2 regions of the Mesorhizobium sp. M0001 genome follow, and region 2 is predicted to be linked to the other one. Evidence: riboswitches for the same ligand, from Rfam matches in the RefSeq annotation. Region 2 holds a riboswitch; the other holds the start of a gene.

Region 1 (11,221 bases), on a different contig from region 2:
AAATCGTACAAATTGGACGATAAATTTCAGGCAATTTGTACGATGCAGGAACCGAGGCACAGATTGCAGCAGGCGCGGGCGGAGGCGGGTTATGCCTCGCCGAGCGACGCGGCGCGAGCATTGCGCGACATCAACAAGAACACGCTGATCAGTCACGAGAATGGTAACCGGCCGCTGTCGCGCAAGGCGGCGGAGAAATACGGCCGCCTGTTCGGCGTCGATCCCGGCTGGCTCTTGTTCAACGGTGACGGCGGCAGCCTTGCGGGGGGCCATTTCGGCTTTGACGAGTCGGGCCGGCAGATCCCGATGCCGTCGCTGGCCACCGTCGATGTGCCCATCGTCTCGTGGATCAGCGCCGGCGAACTCGGCAGCCAGGATACGGTGGCCAATCTCAGCGACTATCCGACCATCCCCACCACCGATCTGGAGCAGGGCCAATGGATTGCGCTGCGCGTCGACGGCCCGTCGATGAACAAGATCTCGCCACCGGATTCGATCATCTTCGTCAACCTCAGGGACAAGCGGCTGGTGACCAATGGCTGCTACGTCATTTCGGACGAATCCGGCCAGGCCACCTACAAGCGCTATCGCCCCAACGAGAACCCGCCCTTCCAGCCGGCCTCCTACATGGACATCCCGCCGCCGGCGCTCGAAGGCGCCATCACCATCATCGGCCGGGTGAAGCGCTCGATGATCGATATGTGAGGGAGAAGGCGGTGAGGCGCAATCTCCCGCCTCGAGGGGGAGATGGCCGGCAGGCCAGAGGGGGTCGCCGCGCGTAAGGCGCTGACGTCCTCTGTCCGCGATAGGAAGTCGCGTCAGGACGTACCGACCCCTTCGGCGACATCTCCCCCTTGAGGGGGGAGATTACGCGCCCAAAAACTCGTTCGTGAAATACGCTCCAAAATCCGGCTTCTCCTTCAGAACCTTGCCATCGCCATCGAGCAATATGCCGGCCCTGAAGAGGTAGGTTCCGATCGCCTCGATCTTGGCCTTGTCGACGGTGCCGATGACGCCGGCATGACTTCTGAGGAAGTGCCCGTCGACGAGCATCTTCAGCGAAGCGTGGATCAGCGCCGGGTCGGTCAGCGCGTCCTTGTTGGACGCGATCAGCAGGTCGCCAGCCTCCTGCGGGTGATCGCAGGCAAACTGGTAGCCGCGCCGCGTTGCTTCGACGAAGGCCGATGCGGCCTTCGGGTTTGCCTGGAGATATGCATTGCTGGAGGCGATCAAGGTGGTGTGCTCGTCGGGCACGCCGTAGTCGGCGTAGCGGAAGCCGCGCTGCCTGACGCCTTTCAGCTCCGCATCGACGCCTTCCCAGGTCGAGACCTCCAGCGTGAAGTCGACCGAGCCGTTGGCCAGCGCCTCATAGGCCGAGGTGCCTAATGTCACCGTCTCGAAAACGCCCTTGCCACCATCGTGGCGGATGATGGTCGAGATCAGCGTGTTTTCCCAGGCGCTGCCGAAACCGCCATAGGTCAGGCCGTCAAGGTTTTTCGGGCCTTTGATCTCACTACGGTCCGCGTTGAAGACCAGCCGGCCGGTCTCCTGCTGGACCACGGCGTAGACCGCTTTGAGATCGGCGCCGGCAGCCCGCTGGGTAAACAGGCCGACGCCGGCAATGCCGAAATCGGCGATGCGGTTGGCGACCAGCGTGCCGGCGCCAGTATCGCCATAGGGCAGGATCTCAACATCGAGCCCGGCCTCGTTGTAGAATCCTTTGTCGCGGGCAACGAACAGGCCGACATGGTTGGTGTTGACCGTCCAGTCGAGCGCGACGGTGATTTTTTGCGCAGCCGCATGAGCGCGCGAGGCCAGCGGCAATCCGGCGGCCAGCGTCAGCAGCAAAGCCTGCCGGCGTGTGAATTCGGTCATGAAAAACTCCTTTGAGCGGTCTGCGGAAACAAGCCCCGGTCAGTCCCGGGATTGAGCAGCGTGTCGAGGATGTCGGCTTCGAGCGCGGCGGCCTGGCGCGCGGCATCGCTGCCGGTGGTGCGCGGGCGCGGCAGCGGCACGGCAATCTCGCCGATGATGCGGGCCGGCCGCGCCGACATCAGATAGATTCGATCGGAGAGGTAGACGGCTTCGCGCACGTCATGGGTGATCAGCAGCGCGGTCCAGCGGTGGCGCTGCCACATGCCTTCCAGCCAGCGCTGCATACCCGCGCGGGTCAGTGCATCCAGCGCGCCAAAGGGCTCGTCGAGCAGCAGCATGTCGCGCTGCTGCACCACGGTGCGCAAAAGGGCGGCGCGCTGGCGCATGCCGCCGGAAAGCTCGGCCGGCCAGGCGCGCTCGAAACCGGCAAGGCCGAACTCAGCGAACAATGGCGCAACGGACGCGCGCGCCTCGCGGCGCTTCATGCCCTGCACCTCCAGCCCCAGCGTCACATTGTCGATGACGCGTCGCCACGGCATCAGCGCGTCGCGCTGCGGCATGAAGGCGAAGGGGCTGCCCTGCAATGGTGCGCCGTCGAAGCGCATGTCGCCCTCGCCTTTCAGCGCGCCGGTCAGCAACTGGAACAGCGTCGACTTGCCGGCGCCGGAAGGGCCGAGGATGGAGACGAACTCGCCGGCCGCGACATGAAGCGAAATGCCGGCGAGCACCTCAAGCGCGCCGAAGTTCTTCCTGATGTCCCGGAGTTCGAGCCGCGTCATTGACGGTTCTCTTCTGCAGCTTCAACCTTGCCGTCGCGGCTTTCGCTCCCTGCATTCTCCCAAGGCATGGCGAAGCGCTGGACGAGCACCGCAATGGCGAACAAGACAAGCGTGAGCGCGGCGCTGACGGCGACCGCGGCGAGCACCAGATCGGGCCGAAAGTTGTTCTTGGCATTGAGCATGTAGATGCCCAGCCCCTTCGCCGCCCCCGCATATTCGGCGAAGATCGCGCCGACGACGGCGTAGGTGATGGAGATGCGCAGCCCGGCGAAGAAATAGGGCAGCGCCGAAGGCAGGCGCGCCAGCCAGAAGATGCGCCAGCGCCCTGCCCCCATGGTGGCGAGCATCTGCGAAATCGCCTTGCTGGTCGCGGCAAAACCCTCGACCAGCGCCACCATCATCGGGAAGAAGGTAACGAGCGCCACAAGCAAGATTTTTGGCATCAGCCCGAAGCCGAACCACAGCACGATGAGCGGCGCAATCGCGACCAGCGGCAAGGTCTGGCTGACGATCAGCAGCGGAAACAGCGCGCGGCGCAGCGGGGCCAAGAAATCGACCAGCGCCGAAAGCACGAAGGCAGCGACCAACGAGCAGGCGAAGCCGGCTGATGTGGCGCGGATGGTGGGCAGCGTGTTGTCGGCAAGGGCAGCGCGATGCTCCCAGGCCTGCTGCAGCACGCGCGACGGCGCCGGCAGCATGGTGGGCGCAGCGCCACCATAGCGGGCGTAGAGCTCCCACGCCGCGAGGAGCAGGGCGGAGGCGCAGGCGGCGGGGATGGTCTTGGCGATGGCTGCGGCTAATCTCCCCCCTCGAGGGGGAGATGTCGCCGAAGGCGACAGAGGGGGTCGTCTCGCATAGAGCGCCCACGCCTTGCCGATGCGAAAAGGACGTCGGCGCTCCACGCGCTGGGACCCCCTCTGGCCTGCCGGCCATCTCCTGCTCGAGGGGGGAGATTCGTGGGCATCGCGGTCTTCGCCAATCGCCAATGGCTCCCCTCCTCTTTGTGCTGAGGGGTCAGAGGCATCTCCTCCACGCAATGGGTCAGATAAACCAGCCACGGCAATATCCTCAAGGAACGACGCTTGAGCCGCGGCTCAGACGGCGCTCGGGCTGTTCGCCGAGATCGTGATGTCGAGGGTGACGTGGCCGGCGCCGGGGCCGAAGCGGCAGAAGGCCTCGTTGAGCGTGGCAAACACCGCACCGGCATCGCCACGCAATTTGGTGCAGAAGTTCTTTGAGCGCTCAAAGACGCCGGACTGTTTCAGGAAATCGATGCAGCCGTAGATCTCGTCCATATGGTCGCCCGTGCCCATAACGTAGAGCGAGAACTGCGCCGCCACCGGCTGGCCGGTCGACGGCGTGGCCTGGACAGCGCGGATCGCGGCGATCTTGCGCTCGTCCAGCGGAATGGCGGGGCCGCCGGTCTCGTCGGAGCGGCAGATCGGATCGTCGGGCTCGCCCGGACAGCCGCGCGAGACCGCCGCCGAAAGCACACAGTGCTTGCCGCTTTTGGCCGCCGCGACGAACAGGTCGCGCATGGCGGGAAACAGCACCTCGGGCGGCCCGACCATAAGGGTCGAGATGTCATCGGTTTCGATCCGCAGCCGGTCGCGCCAGGGATCGAGCGCGCCGAGCGCGCCGAGGATGACGCCGACGAAATCGTCGGTCATGGGATAAAGGGAAATCTGTGCGCCTGAAAACATCGCCCGCCTCGCTCCGCTGGTATTATCCAGATCAGCTTTAGGGTCCGAAGGCTTGCCGCCCTCATCTCAGCCCCGACGATACGGAGCACCCCTGTGGATGGGCGGGTTAAAGCACCGTTCGCGGCATTGGGGAAGCCGTTTGTTGAGGCACTGCGGGAAAGTGTTTTGGGCCAGACGTGCCGGGCGCCCGGGCGTTAACAGACGACTCGTCAGTTCGTTGCGTTATCGTCCCAACCGTACGAAATTGGCTTGACGCTCGTTCGTACATAAAGTACGATCTCTCTTTTCGCAGAGAGGAATGTCCTTGAGCACAGCGAACCATGTTGCTTTCGCCGATCTCTCTCGTCCTTTGCTGTCACCCCCGTCGTTGCCGCCGCCTTTATTGCCGCCGCCGTTGTTGCCCTTGTCATTCGATCAGTGCCAACGCCTCGCCGGGGCCTGGCGAATGGCCAGCCAGGACATCGCCGACGACATCCGCTTCATCCGCCAATATTTGAAAGTCGTTGCCGAGAAGGACGAGAGGCTGTCGACCGGCACCCTTGTTCACAGCCGCGCCTATGTCGAGGCCTGCGCCGGCTGGCTGCCACAGACTGTAACGCGCTATCTGCGCCACCTGCGCCAGATCACCGAATGCGAACTGGCCATGACAGCTGCCGGGATTCGCTTTGCGCTGTCGAGTTATGCCTGGGAGGCATGAGGGGCGGCTGTCGCCAAACACAAGGAATTGCGCTGCCCGTCGCAGGCGCAATTCGTCAGGTTGAGAGGCTCGGGCGCGCCTGAACGGCGGGCGCCAAGGATGGCCCGGCCAGCGAATTCCGGCCTTGCTTTATTTCGACTGGCCTTATTTCTGGCCTTATTTCGATTTGGCTTTGCCGGACTTTGCGGCGGCAGGCTTCGCGGCCTTTGGCTTGGCGGCTGCCTTGGCGGGCTTGGCGTCAGCTTTCTTCGCCGCCTTTTTGGGCTTGGCGACCGCGCCATCGACTTCAGCCGTGGCCTGCTCCCAGTGTTCCTGATGCGCGCCTTCAGGCCGGCCGGCCTTTTCCCAGATCTCGTGCGCGCGCTGGCGAATGCGGTCCTGTTTGTCGTCCGTCACTTAAGCCTCCGTGGTTGGGTCCGGTCGGTTGGTCCAGATTCCACGAAAACATTAGCCGAAAATTCGGCCGGCGTCTTGAGTGACGAGACATCTCAGCGCGGGTCGGAAATCACCGCAACGCCGAGCAGCGCCGCTTTCTTGACGATCAGCCCCGCGAGGTCGGCATCCGAACGATCGGTGCCGGTGCGCTCCCGCAGGAGCGCGATCGCTTCCTTCATCGATAACAGCGCCGTGTTGCGCTCGGCCAGCAACTTGTCGCAACACGCCGCAACATTGGCGGAGTTCGGGGTCTCGACATGCGGCAACATGGCAATTCTCCTTTCATCATGTTCGTCATTCGGCCCTGCCGCCCTTTTGGGAAGAACGACAGGGCCGTATCACCGATGAATGGTTAGGTTGTCGAGCGTTACTCGACCACCTCGACAATCCTGCGCGTGCTGGGGTCGACCAACACGGTATGGTTGTCGACGACGGCGTATCTGTACTGAACGTCGGGAACCTCCTGCAGCTCGACAGTGTCAGGCAAGGCAGTGCCGACATTCAATTCGACGCCGAGCAGATTGACCGAGGCAAGCGGATGTTTCTTTACGTACTGGTGCACGACCGTGCGCTGTTCCGGGGTGATGATCACCTGCTGCTGTGCCGGCTGCGTGACGATCACCTCGTCGGCGGCGGCAATGCCGATACCAGCGATCATGGCGAGCCCGGCGACGGCGGGAATAAGGATGGTTTTCATCTTCGTCTCCTGTCGTTGTTGGCGAGCTCCGCCGTGTTCCCGCATGAGGCGAAAACAGCGCAGATCGAGGTGGCGGGCTCCTGGAGGCAAACGCAGCCGGTACGGTCTTGTTCCGCAAGCGGAGACTAAATTGATCGGCTTCCCGGTCATGCCAGCAGAACCCGCACCCGCAAGATTCGCATTGAAGCACAATCCCTCAGGAGACCTTCGACATGGATGATGCACGGCTCCAATTCCGGTGGCGATTGCGGCCGGCGCCGGCATTGATCCGGTGACCGCGTCGCCCGGCCAAGACCGGAACCGACCGCCTTCGTGCCACGCCGTGAAGTTTCAAGCAAAAGGTCATTGCTTCGGCGGCTGCGCAGGCACCTCGCCAGGCTTGATCACCGGCGTCTTGCCCTGATCCGGCGGCGGCTGCGTCATACCCTGGTCACCACTGGGCGGCGGCTGCAGCACGCCGCCGCAGGGACCGAGCGTGCTGGTCGATTCGCCGCCGCCATTGGCGACCGGCGGCTTCTGACCATCGTCCTGAGGCTGCGCCTGGCAAGGCGCGGCAGGGCCGTGCTGGTCGCCATTGTCCTGCGCAGCCGCCGGGTCGGCCAGCGCCAGGAGCAGCACGCATGGGATGAGGGGGAAAGTCTTCATGGTCCAGCTCCTCTGGATTCATCTCCTTGGCAAAGCAGACTAGTCCTTGGCAAAGCAGACTGGCGGCAATTGGTTCCACGGAGATGGAGTGGTTGCCGGAACCTGACAGCCGGAAGTGAGTTCCACCTTCTCGACGCAAAGCCGCCCGGAGGAGGCAATCATGGAAGAACGAAACAGAAAACCCAATGACGGGGTCGAGGCGCCACCGAGCAAAAACGATGCCCGCGACAGGATCGCCAATGACGAGGTGGAAGCGCCGACGCCGCGCCGGCAGGATTGGGATGCGCTGCGTGGCGCAACGGTCCTGCCCGACGGAGCAGATGAGGAAAGCCTGCCGGACACCACCGGTGTCGAGAAGGAAGGCGAATTGCCCGAGGAGGATGACGACAACCCTACCAGGACAGTGACGATGCCTTGCCCGACGACGCCGAGGAAGCCGCCATTGGTCACGACCTGGCGAGGCGCGGCGGCCCGTTCGACGACGTGTAAGGCAGCGACCGCGGACTTTCGAGAGGTTTCCCGGGACGTCCACGCCGTCACCAGTTGGACCAAGGATGAGCTGAAGGCGATGCCGGAGCATCGGGATATTTCGAAGGATCCGGCTGGCCGGATCCTTCGTTTAAGCCGCCTTGGCGGTTTGGCTTAGCCCTTGTGGTCAAGGGCTGGACGGCGACAATCTCGGCACCTTCGACAGCCGAGAAGCACGAACGCGAAGCCCAATATTTCAAGCGCCGTCGAGGCCGCTCGCCTGAAATCTTCAAAGTGCGCAAGAAATCCCCGCCGCGGGCTGTGCAGACACGCTCCGGCATCGCGGCGCTGCGAACCGGGCCATCGACCGCCGGCACTTGGGTGCCGACGGGCTCTGACCTTCAATTCGACCCGGGATCGCCGAGCGCCTCGGTGACGAAGGACGCCGCGATCAGGTCGTCGGCGTCGAGGCGTAGGGAGCCTTCGACACCTCCCATGATGGCTGCGACCTTCTGGAAGGTCTGCATCTCGTGTTCAGTAACGCTGGCGTCTCGCATCCTGGCTTTCAGATCGGCGATGCGTCGGCCCAGGGAGGCCGACGTTCCGATTTCTCTGTTCGACATGGTGTCCTGCTCCTCCCCCAACCCATGCTGTGGACGTACTCAAGGCTGCCTATATATAAGGCAGCGCGAATACAGTCGCCGCAACGCGCGATATCTGGGAAGGTTCCGGCGCCAAATAGTCACGAAATAATACGTGGTGGGACTCGGGTATGTTAAGCGCCGACGCGGCGATAGACACCGCAGCAAGCGGCTGCGGCAATCGGCCTGGCCAACCCGTGTCGCGGGTCGCGAACGCGGGTCGGACTTTGATCGCCGCGCGCGAACAGTCAGCGAGAGGCCGGAACCACGCCGGACACCGAGCGCGCCGTTTCGGGCGAAAACACCACGAAAGCAAAAACCAGAACGGCAGCGGCGATAATGAGCGAGCCGCCGGCGACGATCGGTTCAAGCGCCGGGTTTCCCTGCAGCATCACATACAGCGCCGGCAGCATGATCACCAAGCCGAGAGTGTAGAGCCCGTAGTGGATCATGGCGACGCGACGCGCCGCCTTTTGCGGATTGAGCGCGTAGTAGCCGCCGAAGATGGCGCTCGTCACCCAACCGAGCAGATTGATATGCGCGTGCGCCGGAAAAGCGGCGTGGTCACCCGAGATCGCCATCTGCAGGCCGGCCGCAATCCCCAACATCAGGAACAAGATGGCAGTTTTGAAAAAGAGTTCTGAAACCCTCGGCATGTCATTTCTCCCCCTATGCGGTCTGCGACCGCTTGCGACCTGGAGAATACACCCACGCGCAGAACTTTTCCACGCCCCGGTTATGGGGCCATGCCTGCACAGCTTTTTGCACGCTGTTCGACTTTTCTGGCTGCCACAACCCGGCGCCGCCGCTACGGCGTCAGCAAGATGTCGGCGCCCGCTCGCTCGTCGAACACCACCGCGCAGCCGCGCCCCAGCGCCACTGCCGACAGCGCGTTGGCCACCGTCTCGTCCGGCGATACGAAATCACCGGTCAGCACTCGCAACTCCTCCACCGCCCTGGCCATTGACACGCAGTGCCCGGCAACGCGATCGCTCGTGCAGGCGTCAATGACGCTGACGAGGTCGATCATCTCGAACTGGCCCATACCGGCCTCCACAAAACAGCGTCCCGTCGCGGATATGAACGCCGAGGCGAGAGACAATGTTCCGCAGGTCCGATGCCCAGGCGGAGCACTCGACAGCCCGACCTGGAACGGGCCGGCCGGCGACAACCACTTCGCTTGACAATAGGCCCTGTTTGTTCTCTATTTGTTCGGCAAAAACGCCTCTCACAACAGACGCGGCTAATGCTGCAACGCCGCAAAGGGAACGGTCGGGATGGAGCCCACCATCCTGCATGCGGATCTCGACGCCTTCTACGCCTCGGTCGAGCAGCTGCTCGACCCGGCGCTCAGGGGCAAGCCGATCGCCGTCGGCGGCGGCGTCGTGCTTGCCGCTTCCTACGAAGCCAGGGTTTTCGGCGTGCGCGGCGGCATGCCCGGACGACGCGCGCGCGAGCTTTGCCCCGGACTGATCTTCGTCGGCGGCCATTTCGCCGACTATCAGCGGCTGGGCGACGCCGCCATCAAGGTGCTCGACGATTTCACGCCGCTGGTCGAGCGGATTTCCATCGATGAAGCCTTTGCCGATGTGGCCGGCTGCACGCATCTGTTCGGACCGCCGGCCGAGATCGCCGCCACGGTGCGTCGGCGCGTCCGGGCAGAGCTCGGCCTGCCGATCTCGATCGGCGTGGCGCGCACCAAGCATCTGGCCAAGATCGCCTCGCAGGTGGCCAAGCCCGACGGCCTGGTGGTGGTGATGTGGGGCGTCGGCCCGGCGACCAGAGCGCGGCTGGCCGAGATCGGCATCGAGACCATCGGCCAGTTGGCAAAGACGCATAGCGGGGCGCTGCGAAGGTTGCTCGGGCCCGCCGCCGGCGAAAAGCTGGCGTCGCTGGCATGGAACCGCGACCCGCGAAAGCTCGAAACCCACAGGCCGTCGCATTCCGCCGGCGCGCAGTCGGCGCTTGGCAGACGGCCGGCGCGTATCTTCGGACCCGTCCTGCTGCATCTGGCAGACCGGGTCGCCAGCCGGCTCAGGGCGAAATCACGGCCCGGACGCACGGTGACGGTGCGCGTGCGTTTCGCCGATCTGCACGCTGTCACACGCTCGCTGACGCTCGAGCAACCGATTTCGGCAACCGCGATGCTGGCCGAAATCGCCGGGGAGCTGGTGCGCGGCGTGGTGGCAGCCAACCCTCGGGAGAAGATCATCTCGCTGCTGGCGATCTCGGTGTCGCAGCTGGAAGAAAGTGCCGAGCTGCAGTTGGAGCTGCCGCTCGGGCTTGCCGATGAAAAGCAGCGGCCCGGCAGCAGGCAAGGCCTGGCGCGCTTTGGCGCCGACCGCGCCATCGACAAGATCCGCCAGCGCTTTGGCAGAGAGGCTGTCGGCTATGGCGCCGTGGCGCTGGAAGCCCGGCGCTCGGTTCCCGATGCCTTCCGCGAACTGGCGGAAAAGGAGCTTTGAGCACCGCCGCGACGGCCAGGCCAATGCTTACGCCGCACCCGAAGATAGTGCTGCATTTCCGGTCTGCCTGAGCAGGCCGACCAGCCAGGCCAAGCCCGCATCCATCAGCGCAACCTTCGGCACGATGCTGTTGATGTTGAAGTGGCCGAGCCGGATGGGCGCATCAACGCCGACGACACCGAAACGGCCGCCATACATGGCGAGGAACCGGCGCGGATAGGCCGATATCAGATCAGTCTGAGCAAGCACGGCCAGTCCGAACATAAAGTTGGGGACAGTCAGCGCGACGCGACGCGACAGGCCGCGTTCAGCCAGCACCCTGTCGACAAACCCGTTCGGATCGCCATTGTTCGAGACGACCATATGCTGCACGCTGCAATAGGCGTCGAGGCACGGATCGCCGGCGAAGCGGTGGCCGGCGCGCATGGCGACGACGAAATCCTCCTCATAGAGCTTGTCGACGGTGAAGCGTGCCGGCAGGCCGTCGAACGGAATCACCGCGACATCCATGGCGCGCGCTTCGAGTTCGGCGACACAGTCGCTCCAGGCAGTAGTGGGCGACGGTTCACCTTGGCGCGGCAGCAGTTGCCGGATGCCGATGTCGATGCCGGGGGCCAAAAAGCGGATCTGGTCGAGCAGCGGCGGCAGGAGCACGGACGATACCGCATCCGGCGCACCGATGGTGAAGCGGCGCGTCGAGCGGGCCGGATCGAACGGCTCGGCGCTGGCGATCACCCGGCGCACCCGCGCCAGGATCTCGGCCACCGGTTCGGCAAGCTCCGTTGCCCGGTCGGTGGGCACGACGCCGCGCGGCGT
Region 2 (11,221 bases):
GGAAAGGGTGATGCGCAAAGCAAAAAAGTGCGGCCTATTGGATCGTCATAACGCTGCGTAACGCGCATCATACATTAACTGCCTTGACAGGCGGCGATGGCGCTCGACCTTCGCGTTTGCAGCAAAACCTTGATTCTTCCGACTTTTTGTGCTACACCAGTTGAAACATGCCGGTGACACAACGTCGATTTATGGCGCAAGCGCCCCAAATCACTGAAAGGTGAAATCCCCAATCGGACCAGAGCGATCTGGGCCAGGCAGTCGCTATGTATGCGGTTTGCCGGTCTCGGCTTTTTCCGATGGGTTCATCTGTTGTGCGGCTAACGATCGGTGTCCCCGGTCGCATGCGTTCGGACCGGCAGGCCGCCGGTGCCACAACAAGGAGTTCAGGGCGTAATGGCAACGATCACCCCGCAGAAGAAGTCCACCTCGGCACGCCACGGTTTCAAGACCGGCGAGTACATCGTCTATCCGGCACACGGCGTCGGCCAGATCGTCTCGATCGACGAGCAGGAAGTTGCGGGCCACAAGCTGGAACTGTTCGTCATCGACTTCCAGAAGGACAAGATGCGCCTGAAGGTTCCGGTCGCCAAGGCGACCTCCATCGGCATGCGCAAGCTGTCGGAAGAGGATTATGTCGAGCGCGCGCTGAAGGTCGTGCAGGGCCGCGCCCGCGTCAAGCGCACCATGTGGTCGCGCCGTGCGCAGGAATATGATGCCAAGATCAATTCGGGCGACCTGATCTCGATCTCGGAAGTCGTGCGCGACCTCTACCGTGCCGACAACCAGCCGGAACAGTCCTATTCCGAGCGTCAGCTCTATGAGGCGGCACTCGACCGCATGGCGCGCGAGATCGCGGCAGTCAACCGCATGTCGGAAACCGAAGCCGTGCGCCTGATCGAGGTCAACCTCAACAAGGGCCCGAAGCGCGGCGCCAAGGCCGACAATGAGGAAGCCGAGCAGGAAGAAGCTGCCTGATCGCTTTCACCGTCGAAATCATGAAAAACCCGGCCTTGTGCCGGGTTTTTGTTTTTACCCCCTTGTGGGGTTCCAAGGACGGGCGGGACCCGTGGCTCGCCCAGGCAGGGTCGCTGCGAAGCAGCGAGGATGGGGACGACCCCAGACCGCACCCGGACCTTCCGTCCGACCTCCCCACAAGGGGGAGGTAGAAGGCTCAGCCGCCGGCTTCCTTCTCCGCCTCCTGCTTCAGCGTCGCAATAAAACGCTTCGTCCGTTCACGCTCCGGATTGCTGAACACCACGGTGGACGGCCCCTTCTCGACGACGACGCCAGCATCGAGGAACACCACCTCCTGCGCGATCTTGGAGGCAAGGCGAAGGTCGTGCGTGGCCATCACCATGGTGGTGCCTTCGCTGGCGAGTTTTCCGAGCACGTCGACCACTTCCTGCGCCAGTTCCGGATCGAGCGCCGAGGTCGGCTCGTCGCAAAGCAGCACTTTCGGCGACGGCGCCAGGGCGCGGGCGATCGCCACACGCTGCTGCTGGCCGCCCGACAGCGTTGCCGGCCAATCGTCCGCCTTGTGCGCCATGCCGACCTTCTCGAGCAGCGCCAGTGCCCGCTCGCGCGCCTTTGCCGTCGGCCATTTCAGCACCGTCACCAGGCCTTCCATGACGTTCTCGATCGCGGTGCGATGCGGGAACAGCTGGAAATTCTGGAACACCATGCCGGTCTGCAGCCGCAGGCGCTGGATGTCGCGGCTGGGGATCTTGACGCCGGGACGGAATTCCAGCGTCTCGTCGCCGATGCGCACCATGCCCGAGGTCGGGATCTCCAACAGGTTGATGCAGCGCAGCAGTGTGCTCTTGCCGCCGCCGGAGGGGCCGACGAGCGCGGTGACGTTGCCTTCGGCAATGGTGACCGTCACGCCCTTCAGCACCAGATTGTCGCCGAAGCGCTTTTCGATGTCGGTGAGGCCGATCATGAGCGCGCCTCCAGGAAGCCGCCATAACGGTTGAGCCGCTCCTCCAGCCGCGTCTGCAAGGCCGAAAGCACCGAGCTCATCGCCAGATAAAGGATCGCCGCCTCGACATAGAGGATCAGCGGCTCATAGGTGGTGGCGACGATGCGCTGCGCCGCCTGGAACATCTCCGGCACAGTGATGGCGGCGGCGAGCGACGTATCCTTGACCAGCGAGATGAAGGTGTTTGACAGCGGCGGCACGGCGACGCGGCCGGCTTGCGGCAGGATGGTGCGCCGCATCGCCTGGCTCCAGGTCATGCCGATCGAATAGGCCGCCTCCCACTGGCCCTTCGGCACCGAGCCGATCACGGCGCGGATAATTTCCGAACTGTAGGCGCCTATGTTGAGGGTGAATCCAATCAGCGCCGCCGGAAAAGCATCCAGCAATATGCCGACCGAAGGCAGGCCGTAAAAGATCAGGAACAGCTGCACCAGAAGCGGCGTGCCGCGAAAGATCCAGACATAGAAGCGGACCACGGCAACCAGAGGCTTGGGACCGAACAGCCGCACCAGGGCGACAACCAGGCCGACGAACAGGCCGAGTGCGAACGACAGCAATGTCAGCGGTACGGTGAAGATCAACGCCGCCCACAGCAGTGTCGGCAACGAGTCCAGCATCAGGTGTAGCCAGTGCGGCACGAACGGCTCCTCCTTCACAGACCGCCGCGGTGACGGCAGTGCGATTGTGTGCTTCTCATATCATGCGAAAAACGGCGAGCCGTCAAAGACGGCCCGCCGCTATTTGTCATTGCCGGCAAACCGCCGGGAGATGGTCTTTACTGCGAGACATCCTGGCCGAAATAAGTGTCGGCGATCTTCTTGTAGGTGCCGTCGGCCTTGATGTCGGCCAGCGCCTTGTTGATCGCCGCGACCAGCTCCGGATCACCCTTGCGCACGATGACGCCGGAATAGTCGGCGTTCTCTTCCTGCGCGGCGATCTTCACATTGGCGTCCGGCTTGTGCTTCTTGAAGTCGAGGAAAGACAGGCTGTCATTGATGGTGGCGTCGGCGCGGCCGGTGAGCAGCAGTTGGATCGACTGGTCGAAGCCGTCGGTGCCGACGAGTTCGGCGCCGTTGGTCTCGGCGAGCTTGCCGAAATTCGATGTCAACGACTGTGCCGACTTCTTGCCCTTGAGGTCGGCGAAGGTCTTGATGTCGGTGTTGTCGCCGCGCACGATCAGCACGGCCTTGGAGGCGATGTAAGGATCGGAGAAATCGTACTTGGCCTTGCGCGCGTCGGTGATGCCGACCTCGTTGATCACGGCGTCGTAGCGGTTGGCGTCGAGGCCGGCGATCAGCCCGTCCCATTTGCCTTCGAGGAACTCGACCTTGACGCCGAGCTTGTCGCCGATCGCCTTGGCGATCTCGACGTCGAAGCCGACCAGCGCGCCGGAAGCATCATGATAGGTGAAGGGCGCATAGGTGCCTTCGGTGCCGACTTTGAGGGTGCCGGCCTGCTTGATCTGGTCAAGATTGGCGCCGGCATGGCCTGATGTAACAGCCAGAACCTGAAGCGTTCCGGCGACGATGAGCGACTTGAGCCATTTCATTTCTGTGTGATCCCGTCCTTGGCCGGTGTCCGGCGCTTGTGAGAGCCGGAAACTGACAGATACAGCGCAGCAAAATAAGGAACCAGATTTCAAAAAAACGACGATCCAGAAATCAGATTCTCAAAGCAGCTCGGATCGGTGCCAATAGTCCCGATCTGCGGTGTCGATGCGCCCTGTCGGACCGCACAAAACAACCGCCATCGGCGGCGGAACCAATCCCCGGTGTGGCACGTTCATGGCTTGTTGTAGGGCGCCGCGTTTCCATTTCAAGAACCCTTGGCTGCGCTAGGCCCGAAGCAATTCCAGGAAAGTGGGAAAGCGGTTTCCCTCGGAATTGCGTCAAACAGAGATAACGGCCGCCAGGCCGTCCGAAAATGTCCGGGAGCAGGAGCGCGGCATGATCGAAGACACGGCAGGACGGACCATGGTCCGCACGGCAATGAAAGCCCCTTACCTCGAGCGCGATGAGGAACATGTTCTCGCCTTGCGCTGGAAGGAAGACCAGGATCAGCAGGCGCTGCATCAGATTACCGTCGCCCATATGCGGCTGGTCATCTCCATGGCTTCGAAATTCCGACATTACGGCCTGCCGCTCGGCGATCTGGTCCAGGAGGGCCATGTCGGGCTGCTGGAAGCAGCCGCGCGTTTCGAGCCGGAGCGCGAGGTGCGCTTCTCGACCTATGCGACATGGTGGATCCGCGCTTCGATGCAGGACTACATCCTGCGCAACTGGTCGATCGTTCGCGGCGGCACCTCTTCGGCGCAAAAGGCGCTGTTCTTCAACCTGCGGCGCCTGCGCGCCCGTCTTGCCAACGGCGCCGAGCCGATCTCTAACGCCACGCTCTACCGCGAAGTCTCGGTAGCCCTCGGCGTCTCCGAGGCCGATGTCGAGAAGATGGATTCCAGGCTTTCAGCACCTGACTCTTCGCTCAACGCACCCCTCGCCGATGAGGCCGGTACCACCGAGCGGATGGACTTCCTGATTTCGGACGATCCATTGCCTGACGAGGTCGCCGGCGACACCATCGACGTCGAACGGCGCCTGATGTGGCTGAAGACGGCGCTCCGCGCGCTCAATGCCCGCGAACTCAGGATCATCGAGGAGCGTCGGCTGACCGACGAAGGTGCGACGCTTGAGGCGCTCGGCGAGACGCTCGGCATTTCCAAGGAGCGTGTCCGCCAGATCGAGGCCCGCGCCATGGAAAAGCTCAAGCTCGCGCTGGTCAAGCAGAACCCCGAATTCATGGCAGCGTGAGATTGCCAGGAACAGGGGTACCGCCCCGAGTTATCTCAGAAAAGTTATCTCAGAAAAAAGCACTACGAAGGCTGGGGTTTCTGACGAAGACCGGCGCTATCTGTCCGTGACGATCTTGACCTTGTCGCCGGCCGAAACCGAGGCGCCCGGCGACATCGCGTTGAGCACGCGGAACAGATCGAGCTTGCGGTCGACGCCGACCATCTGCGCCGAAAGTGTGCCCATCGTCTGCCCGGCCTGTACCGTGACGACGCGGATATGCAGCGGCTTCAGTGCCGCTTTCTCGGCGGGGCTGAGCACGCGGAACGAACCGCTGACCGAGCGTGCCACCGGATCGAGTGTCGTGCTGGCCGAGGGGGCCGCTGTCAAAAGCCGGTAGACTTGGCCGCCGGCGCGGATCACCGCAATGTCGAACTGCCAGCCATCGGCGCCGGCGTGCGCTGTCGCCGCCTCGTTGCCGTCGATCGTCTCCTGGCGCACACTGGTCTCGTCGAGACCAGCCACCCAGCCGCTTCTGATGTAGTCGGTCAGCGCACGATCCTTGTCGATCGACACACCGTCGAAGCGGATCGCCATGTCGCCGGGACCGGTCGCCGTCACCGCCGCCGCCGAATTGTCGATGATGAAGCCGTCGGGCACCGTGAACGAAACGCCGAGGCCCGGATGCAGGAAGGTCTGGCCGCGCACATAGCCCTCTTCCGGCGTGTCGCCATAGAGCAGGCCGTCTATCCCGGCCAGGAAGGAATCGCGGTCGCGGGTGCCGATGCCCGGCGCGCCGAACTGGCGGGCGTGGCGCTGCGCCAGATCAATTCGCTGCGGCGTGTTGGGGTGCGTAGCCAGGAAGTCGAGGCTGGCGTCGGTGGCGCCGCTGATCGAGCGGAAATCGGTATAGGCCGACATCGACTGCAGGAAACGCCCGGCGGCATAGGGATCGTAACCCGCCTCGCCGATCGATTTGATGCCGATCGCGTCTGCCTCCAGCTCCTGGTTGCGCGAGAACTGCGCCAGCCTCAGCTTGCCGCGGATCAATGCCTGCTTGGCGGTCGGACTGTCGCCCAGCACATCGGAGACCACCTTGGTCGCCAGGCCTTCCTCGGCCTCGAGCTGCTGTCGCTGCAGACCGTGATTGGCGGTGACGTGGCCCATCTCATGCGCGATGACGGCGGCGAGTTCGGCCGAATCATTGGCCAGCGCCAGCAGGCCGCGGGTGACGTAGAGATAGCCGCCCGGCAGCGCGAAAGCGTTGACGTTTGGCGAATTGAGGATGGTGATGCGATAGGTCTGGGTCGGATTGGCCGACACCACGGTCAGGCTGCCGACAACCTTGGCCACCATGCGCTCGAGCTTGGGATCGGAATATTCGCCGCCATAGGTGGCAAGGATGCGCGGATGCTGTGCCTTCGCCAGTTCGGCAAGCTTGCTGTTGGCGGCGACATTGTCGACCGTGATCGGCTTGTCGGAAGGCTGGAAGCCAGATTCCTGCACTTCGGGAGGCGTGAACATCTGGCAGCTGGCCAGCGCCACGGCAAGGCCGGCCAGCGCGAGGAAGCGCACCAGCGGTCTGCGTTTCAAAGTGTCAGTGCCGGTCGGCAGCACGGCGTTCCTTCAGCTCTCGGCGCATGATTTGGACCGGGGTCCGTGCCAGCGAAAAATCGGTTTTCGTTGGCAATCCTGCACACATCAAAAAACCTACAGCGTTTACGCATCCGGCCGGATGCGGCGCTGTAGGGGGCAAATCACGGCTCGTGCCGGACCAGTACTAAGCGGACCTAGCCACATCAGCTGGACCATGGCAAGCAAGCGCCACATCACCTGTAGCCGGTTTGGTCGTAAATTATGTCCGCTTCCGGGCAATATCGCGTGATCCGCCCGAACTTGCGCCGATATAGCGCCGAAACGCTTCAGGGCCAGTGCCGTCGAAAAAATCGGCGGCAGGTCCCGTCGCGACAACCCTGCCATTGTCCAGAAAAACCATCTGCTCGCCGATACGGCGAGCGTCTTCCGGCTGATGCGTGACGAACAGCACCGTCATCGCCCGCTCGGCATGAACGCCGGCCACCAGGTCGAGCATGTCGTCGCGCAGTGCTGGCCCGAGCGAAGCGAACGGCTCGTCGAGCAGCAGCACTGGCCGGTCGCGCACCAGAACGCGGGCGAGCGCTACGCGCTGCCTTTCGCCGCCGGAGAGTTCGCGCGGCAGGCGCATCTCCTTGCCGGCCAGGCCGACGCGGTCAAGCGCCTCGGCGATTGCGGCGCGATCGGCGTCGGTCAGGTTGAGCGATGGCGAGCGGCCGAGCCCGACATTCTTCTCCACCGAGAGATGAGCAAACAGATTGTTTTCCTGGAATACCATCGACACCGGCCGCGCCGAAGGCGGCTCGGCGCCGACATCGGCGCCGCCGATCAGCACACGACCGGACTCCGGCGTCTCGAAACCAGCCACCAGATTGAGCAAGGTCGATTTGCCCGAACCACTTGCCCCCATGATGGCGGTGATCTTAGATGTATGGAATTCGACATCGAACAGGAATGACGTTTCGCCATAGCTGAACGAGACCGTGTCCAGCCGGACAGTCGTGCCTTTCTCCACAGCGGACGTCACGATCTCTCTCCCCGTCCCAGCCAGTCTGCCGCGACCACCAATGCAAGGCAGACCGCCCCGAGCAGCAAAGCCAGCCCGGCAGCATCGGCCGTGCGATAGCTGCCCATGCGCGCCAGCAGGAGATAGGGCAAGGTCTGCACCGAATCGCTGCCGAACAGCGCGATGACGCCGAGATCGCCGAGCGACAGTGCCATGGCGAAGGCAAAGCCGGTGGCCAGCGGCCGCCGGAGCGATGGCCAGTCGACCAGAAGCAGCCGGTTCCAGCCCGCAATGCCGAGCTGCGCGCACAGCTTTTCATGGCGCTCGCTCGCCGCATCATAGGCCGGGCGCATCGCGCGGATGGCAAAGGGCATCGCCATCACCGCATTGACGGTGACGACCATGACCGGCGCGATGGCAAAGACATCGCTGACCGTGCGCAGCAGGAGAAACCAGCCGGCGCCGATGACGATGGGCGGCACGACGAGGACGAAGCCGGCGCCGGTGTCGGTGGCATGTTCGAGCAATGAACGGGCACTGGACCGGCGGCGCAGCGACAGTGCCCGCCGCGCCATGATCAGCGACAGTGCCAGCGCCACCGAAAGTAGCGCCGCCGAGAAGGCGAGACCGGCGCTGGTCAGCGTCGCCTGACGCACGGCACTCTCGCCCGCCAGCCGGCCGAGATCGGCGCCGAGGCCGGAGGCAACGGTGGCCGCCATCGGTCCGGCGACGAACAGCAAGGCGAGCACGATCAGGACGGCGTTGAACGCTGTTTCTGCTTTGCCGGCCAAGTGATAGCGGCGCGGCGCGACAGGCAAATTGGCGTCGCCGGTCACATTGGCGCCGAGCCGCGTCAGCGCCAGCATGACGGCGAAAGTCAGCGCGATCTGTAGCACCGTCAGCGTCACCGCTCGCGCCGGATCGAAGTCGAAACGCAGCGCCTGATAGATGGCGACTTCCAGCGTCGTCGCCGCCGGCCCGCCGCCGAGGATCAGGACGATGGTGAAGGAGGTGATGCAAAGCATGAAGACAAGCCCGGCGACGCCCGGCAGCGCGGCGCGCAGCACCGGCCACTCGATCAGCCGGAAGGCTGGCCTCGCCCCCATGCCGAGCTGGCTCGCCAGCCGCCATTGATCGGCCGGCACCGTTCCCAGCGCTTCGAGGAACAGCCGGGTGGCCAGCGGCAGGTTGAAGAAGACGTGGGCGACGAGGATGCCCGACAGCCCATAGATGTCGGGCCAGCTCTGGCCACCGATCGCGGCGAAATAACCGGCGCGGCCATAGAGCGCCAGTATTCCCAGCGCTCCGACAATTGCCGGCAAGGCAAGGGGCACAGTGAATAGCTGCAGGATGAAGCCGCGTCCGAAGAAGCGCGGATGCCGCGACAGCGCCCGGGCGACGAACAGCGCCGGTACGACGGAAAGCAGCATCGAGAGCGCAGCCTGCCAGAGCGTGAAGCGGACAACGCGCAGGAGATAGAGGTCAAAGGCGGACGCGGCGCCGGAAAGGTCGTGCGCGCCTTCGCGGATAAGGCCGGCGAAGGCGCCACCGATCAGCAGCGCGATTGCCGCAAGCGCGACAATGCCGGCCGTGATGCGGGGGTCAGAGCGTTGCACTCTTTACCGGGCGTCGCGTTCCTTCGCGCCCCCCTCTGTCCTGCCGGACATCTCCCCCACGAGGGGGGAGATTGGCGGTTTTAGCGCTCCGCTCATTCCTGCAGCTTCGGAGATTGGCGAAAGTCAACGTAAAGGCCAATCTCCCCCCTCGTGGGGGAGATGTCCGGCAGGACAGAGGGGGGCGCCGTAGGGCACTCATCTTTCGATCATACAGCCAAAGCTACTTGCTCATCACCGCCAGCCATTCATCCACCCAGGCCTTGCGATTTGCCGCGACCTCTTCCGGGCTGAACAGCAAGGTCTTCGCCGGCTTGACCAGCCTATCAAAAGCCGGATTGAGCGGCTTGTCGGTTTTCCCGGCCGGGAACATCCAGTTGGTCTCCGGAATGACATCCTGGAATTTCGGCCCGGTCATGAAGGCCAGGAACTTCGCCGCCAGCGGGCTCTTCGCGCCCGTGGTGGTGATGCCGGCGACCTCGACCTGCAGATACTCGCCCTCCTCGAACGACGCCGCCTGGAAGCGCCCGGTGTTCTCGGCCACCATGTGGTAGGCCGGCGACGTCGTATAGGAAAGCACCATCGGCGCCTCGCCCTTGGTGAACAGGCCGTAGGCCTCGCTCCAGCCCGGCGTCACCGTCAGCACTTTGCCCTTGAGTTTCGCCCAGGCTTCCGGCGCCTTGTCGCCATAGACCGACTTAACCCACAGCAGCAGGCCAAGGCCCGGCGTCGACGTCCTCGGATCCTGGATGACGATCTTGTCGGCGGCATCGCCCTCGACCAATTCCTTCAGGCTCTTCGGTGGGTTCTTCAGCTTCTCGGTGTCGTAGACGACGGCGAAATAGCCATAATCGTAGGGCACGAAAGTGTCGTCGCTCCAGCCGCCCGGCACGTTGTTTTCAGCCACCGCGCCATGTGGGACAAACAGGCCGGAAGCCTTGGCTTCCGCGGTGAGGTTGGTGTCGAGGCCAAGCACGATATCGGCTTTGGTCGACGCACCTTCGAGCTTGACGCGATTGAGCAGCGCGACGCCGTCGGCCACCGAGACGAAGTCGACGCTGCAGCCGCACTCGGCCTCGAATTCCTTCTTCACCTGGGGGCCTGGACCCCAGTCGGCAGTGAAACTCTCATAGGTATAGATCGTGAGTTTTTCCTGCGCGCACGCAGGGCTTGCCAGTAGCGAAACAGCAAGCCCAAGCGCTGGGACAAGACGGGACAAAAAAATGCGCATCGGCGCCTCCTTCATTCGTGTTGAAAGGAATTGAGGCGTCGGGCTGTCCGAAGCGTCTAATCCCTCCGCCGGTACAAACCGGATCAGGTTCAGCGGGTTGGCGAGACTGCCTCTCAGCCGGTCCGCGAAGATCGCGTCCGGCACCCCGTTAGAGCGTTTCGACACATAGGCCCGGCCAAGGTGCCACGCAAGTGGAAGTTTGCCCGAGCGTGATCCCGGAAAGTGGAATCCGTTTCCGGAAAAAGATCATGCTCCAACAAAGAGTGACGGTGCCGCTCGGCCTTCCGTTTCGTCGGCGGGGCTGGTAAGGGCCAGCGGATATGAGCACATTCACCATCCTGCTTGGCGGCGATCTCGTCCGCACGCCGCGGCTCGACCGCCAGGTCGCGGGCACGCGCGTCATCGCCGCCGACGCCGGCATCGATCATGCCCGCCTGCTCGGCGTGATGCCGGAGCTGTGGGTCGGCGATTTCGATTCCGTGCCGGCGGACCTGCCTGCCGATCTCGCCGCCGTGCCGCGGGAGGTGTTTCCTCCCGAAAAGGACAAGACCGATGGCGAACTGGCGATCGCGGCGGCATTGGAACGCGGCGCCACCAGCCTGGTGCTGGCCGGCGCTTTCGGCGGCAAGCGCGCCGACCACGCCTTCCTCCATCTGGCGCTCAGCCTGCGGCTGGCCGAGGCCGGCACAAAATTGCTGTTGACCAGCGGAGCGCAGGAAGGCGCCCCTCTGCTGCCTGGCAAGGCCGGCTTCGACTATGCCGACGGAACGCTGTTTTCGGTGCTCGGCTTTTCCGATCTTTCGGGCCTCACCGTGTCCGGCGCGAAGTGGCCGCTCGACCATGTCGAGGTCGTGTTCGGCTCGTCGCTGACCATCTCGAACGAGGTCAAGTCCAACACGACCGGGGGCGGCCTCGAAATCGCGCTCGGCCATGGCCGCGCGCTGCTGCTCGCCCACCCCTACCCCTTGCCTGAAAGCTGACATGGCCCCGCCCCTTCTCAACCTCGACGGCATA

Evidence for each region. Region 2 has a riboswitch for thiamine pyrophosphate ahead of thiB (thiamine ABC transporter substrate binding subunit). Riboswitches for the same ligand answer to the same signal wherever they lie in the genome.
Region 1: linked by a shared signal. The riboswitch ahead of NKK50_RS25855 (YkoF family thiamine/hydroxymethylpyrimidine-binding protein) and the one ahead of thiB (thiamine ABC transporter substrate binding subunit) in region 2 are both predicted to bind thiamine pyrophosphate.

Annotation. Positions count from the first base shown of each region.
Region 1 covers NZ_JAMYVS010000012.1:22,719-33,939, reverse strand. Annotated here, with positions in the region: gene NKK50_RS25875 (LexA family transcriptional regulator) at 43-705, shown strand; gene NKK50_RS25870 (ABC transporter substrate-binding protein) at 868-1,875, opposite strand; gene NKK50_RS25865 (ABC transporter ATP-binding protein) at 1,872-2,654, opposite strand; gene NKK50_RS25860 (ABC transporter permease) at 2,651-3,493, opposite strand; gene NKK50_RS25855 (YkoF family thiamine/hydroxymethylpyrimidine-binding protein) at 3,749-4,357, opposite strand; TPP riboswitch at 4,348-4,460, opposite strand; gene NKK50_RS25850 (hypothetical protein) at 4,662-5,054, shown strand; gene NKK50_RS25845 (DUF2934 domain-containing protein) at 5,211-5,450, opposite strand; gene NKK50_RS25840 (hypothetical protein) at 5,543-5,758, opposite strand; gene NKK50_RS25835 (DUF1236 domain-containing protein) at 5,857-6,186, opposite strand; gene NKK50_RS25830 (hypothetical protein) at 6,529-6,831, opposite strand; gene NKK50_RS31395 (hypothetical protein) at 6,947-7,477, shown strand; gene NKK50_RS25820 (hypothetical protein) at 7,701-7,922, opposite strand; gene NKK50_RS25815 (heme-copper oxidase family protein) at 8,189-8,596, opposite strand; gene NKK50_RS25810 (hypothetical protein) at 8,749-8,985, opposite strand; gene NKK50_RS25805 (Y-family DNA polymerase) at 9,218-10,405, shown strand; gene NKK50_RS25800 (LysR family transcriptional regulator) at 10,433-11,221, opposite strand, start outside.
Region 2 covers NZ_JAMYVS010000024.1:3,208-14,428, reverse strand. Annotated here, with positions in the region: gene NKK50_RS30230 (CarD family transcriptional regulator) at 397-978, shown strand; gene NKK50_RS30225 (amino acid ABC transporter ATP-binding protein) at 1,175-1,942, opposite strand; gene NKK50_RS30220 (amino acid ABC transporter permease) at 1,939-2,619, opposite strand; gene NKK50_RS30215 (amino acid ABC transporter substrate-binding protein) at 2,757-3,530, opposite strand; gene NKK50_RS30210 (RNA polymerase factor sigma-32) at 3,928-4,785, shown strand; gene NKK50_RS30205 (M48 family metalloprotease) at 4,882-6,288, opposite strand; gene thiQ (thiamine ABC transporter ATP-binding protein) at 6,620-7,384, opposite strand; gene thiP (thiamine/thiamine pyrophosphate ABC transporter permease) at 7,381-8,979, opposite strand; gene thiB (thiamine ABC transporter substrate binding subunit) at 9,200-10,207, opposite strand; TPP riboswitch at 10,251-10,365, opposite strand; gene NKK50_RS30185 (thiamine diphosphokinase) at 10,528-11,187, shown strand; gene NKK50_RS30180 (ABC-F family ATP-binding cassette domain-containing protein) at 11,189-11,221, shown strand, end outside.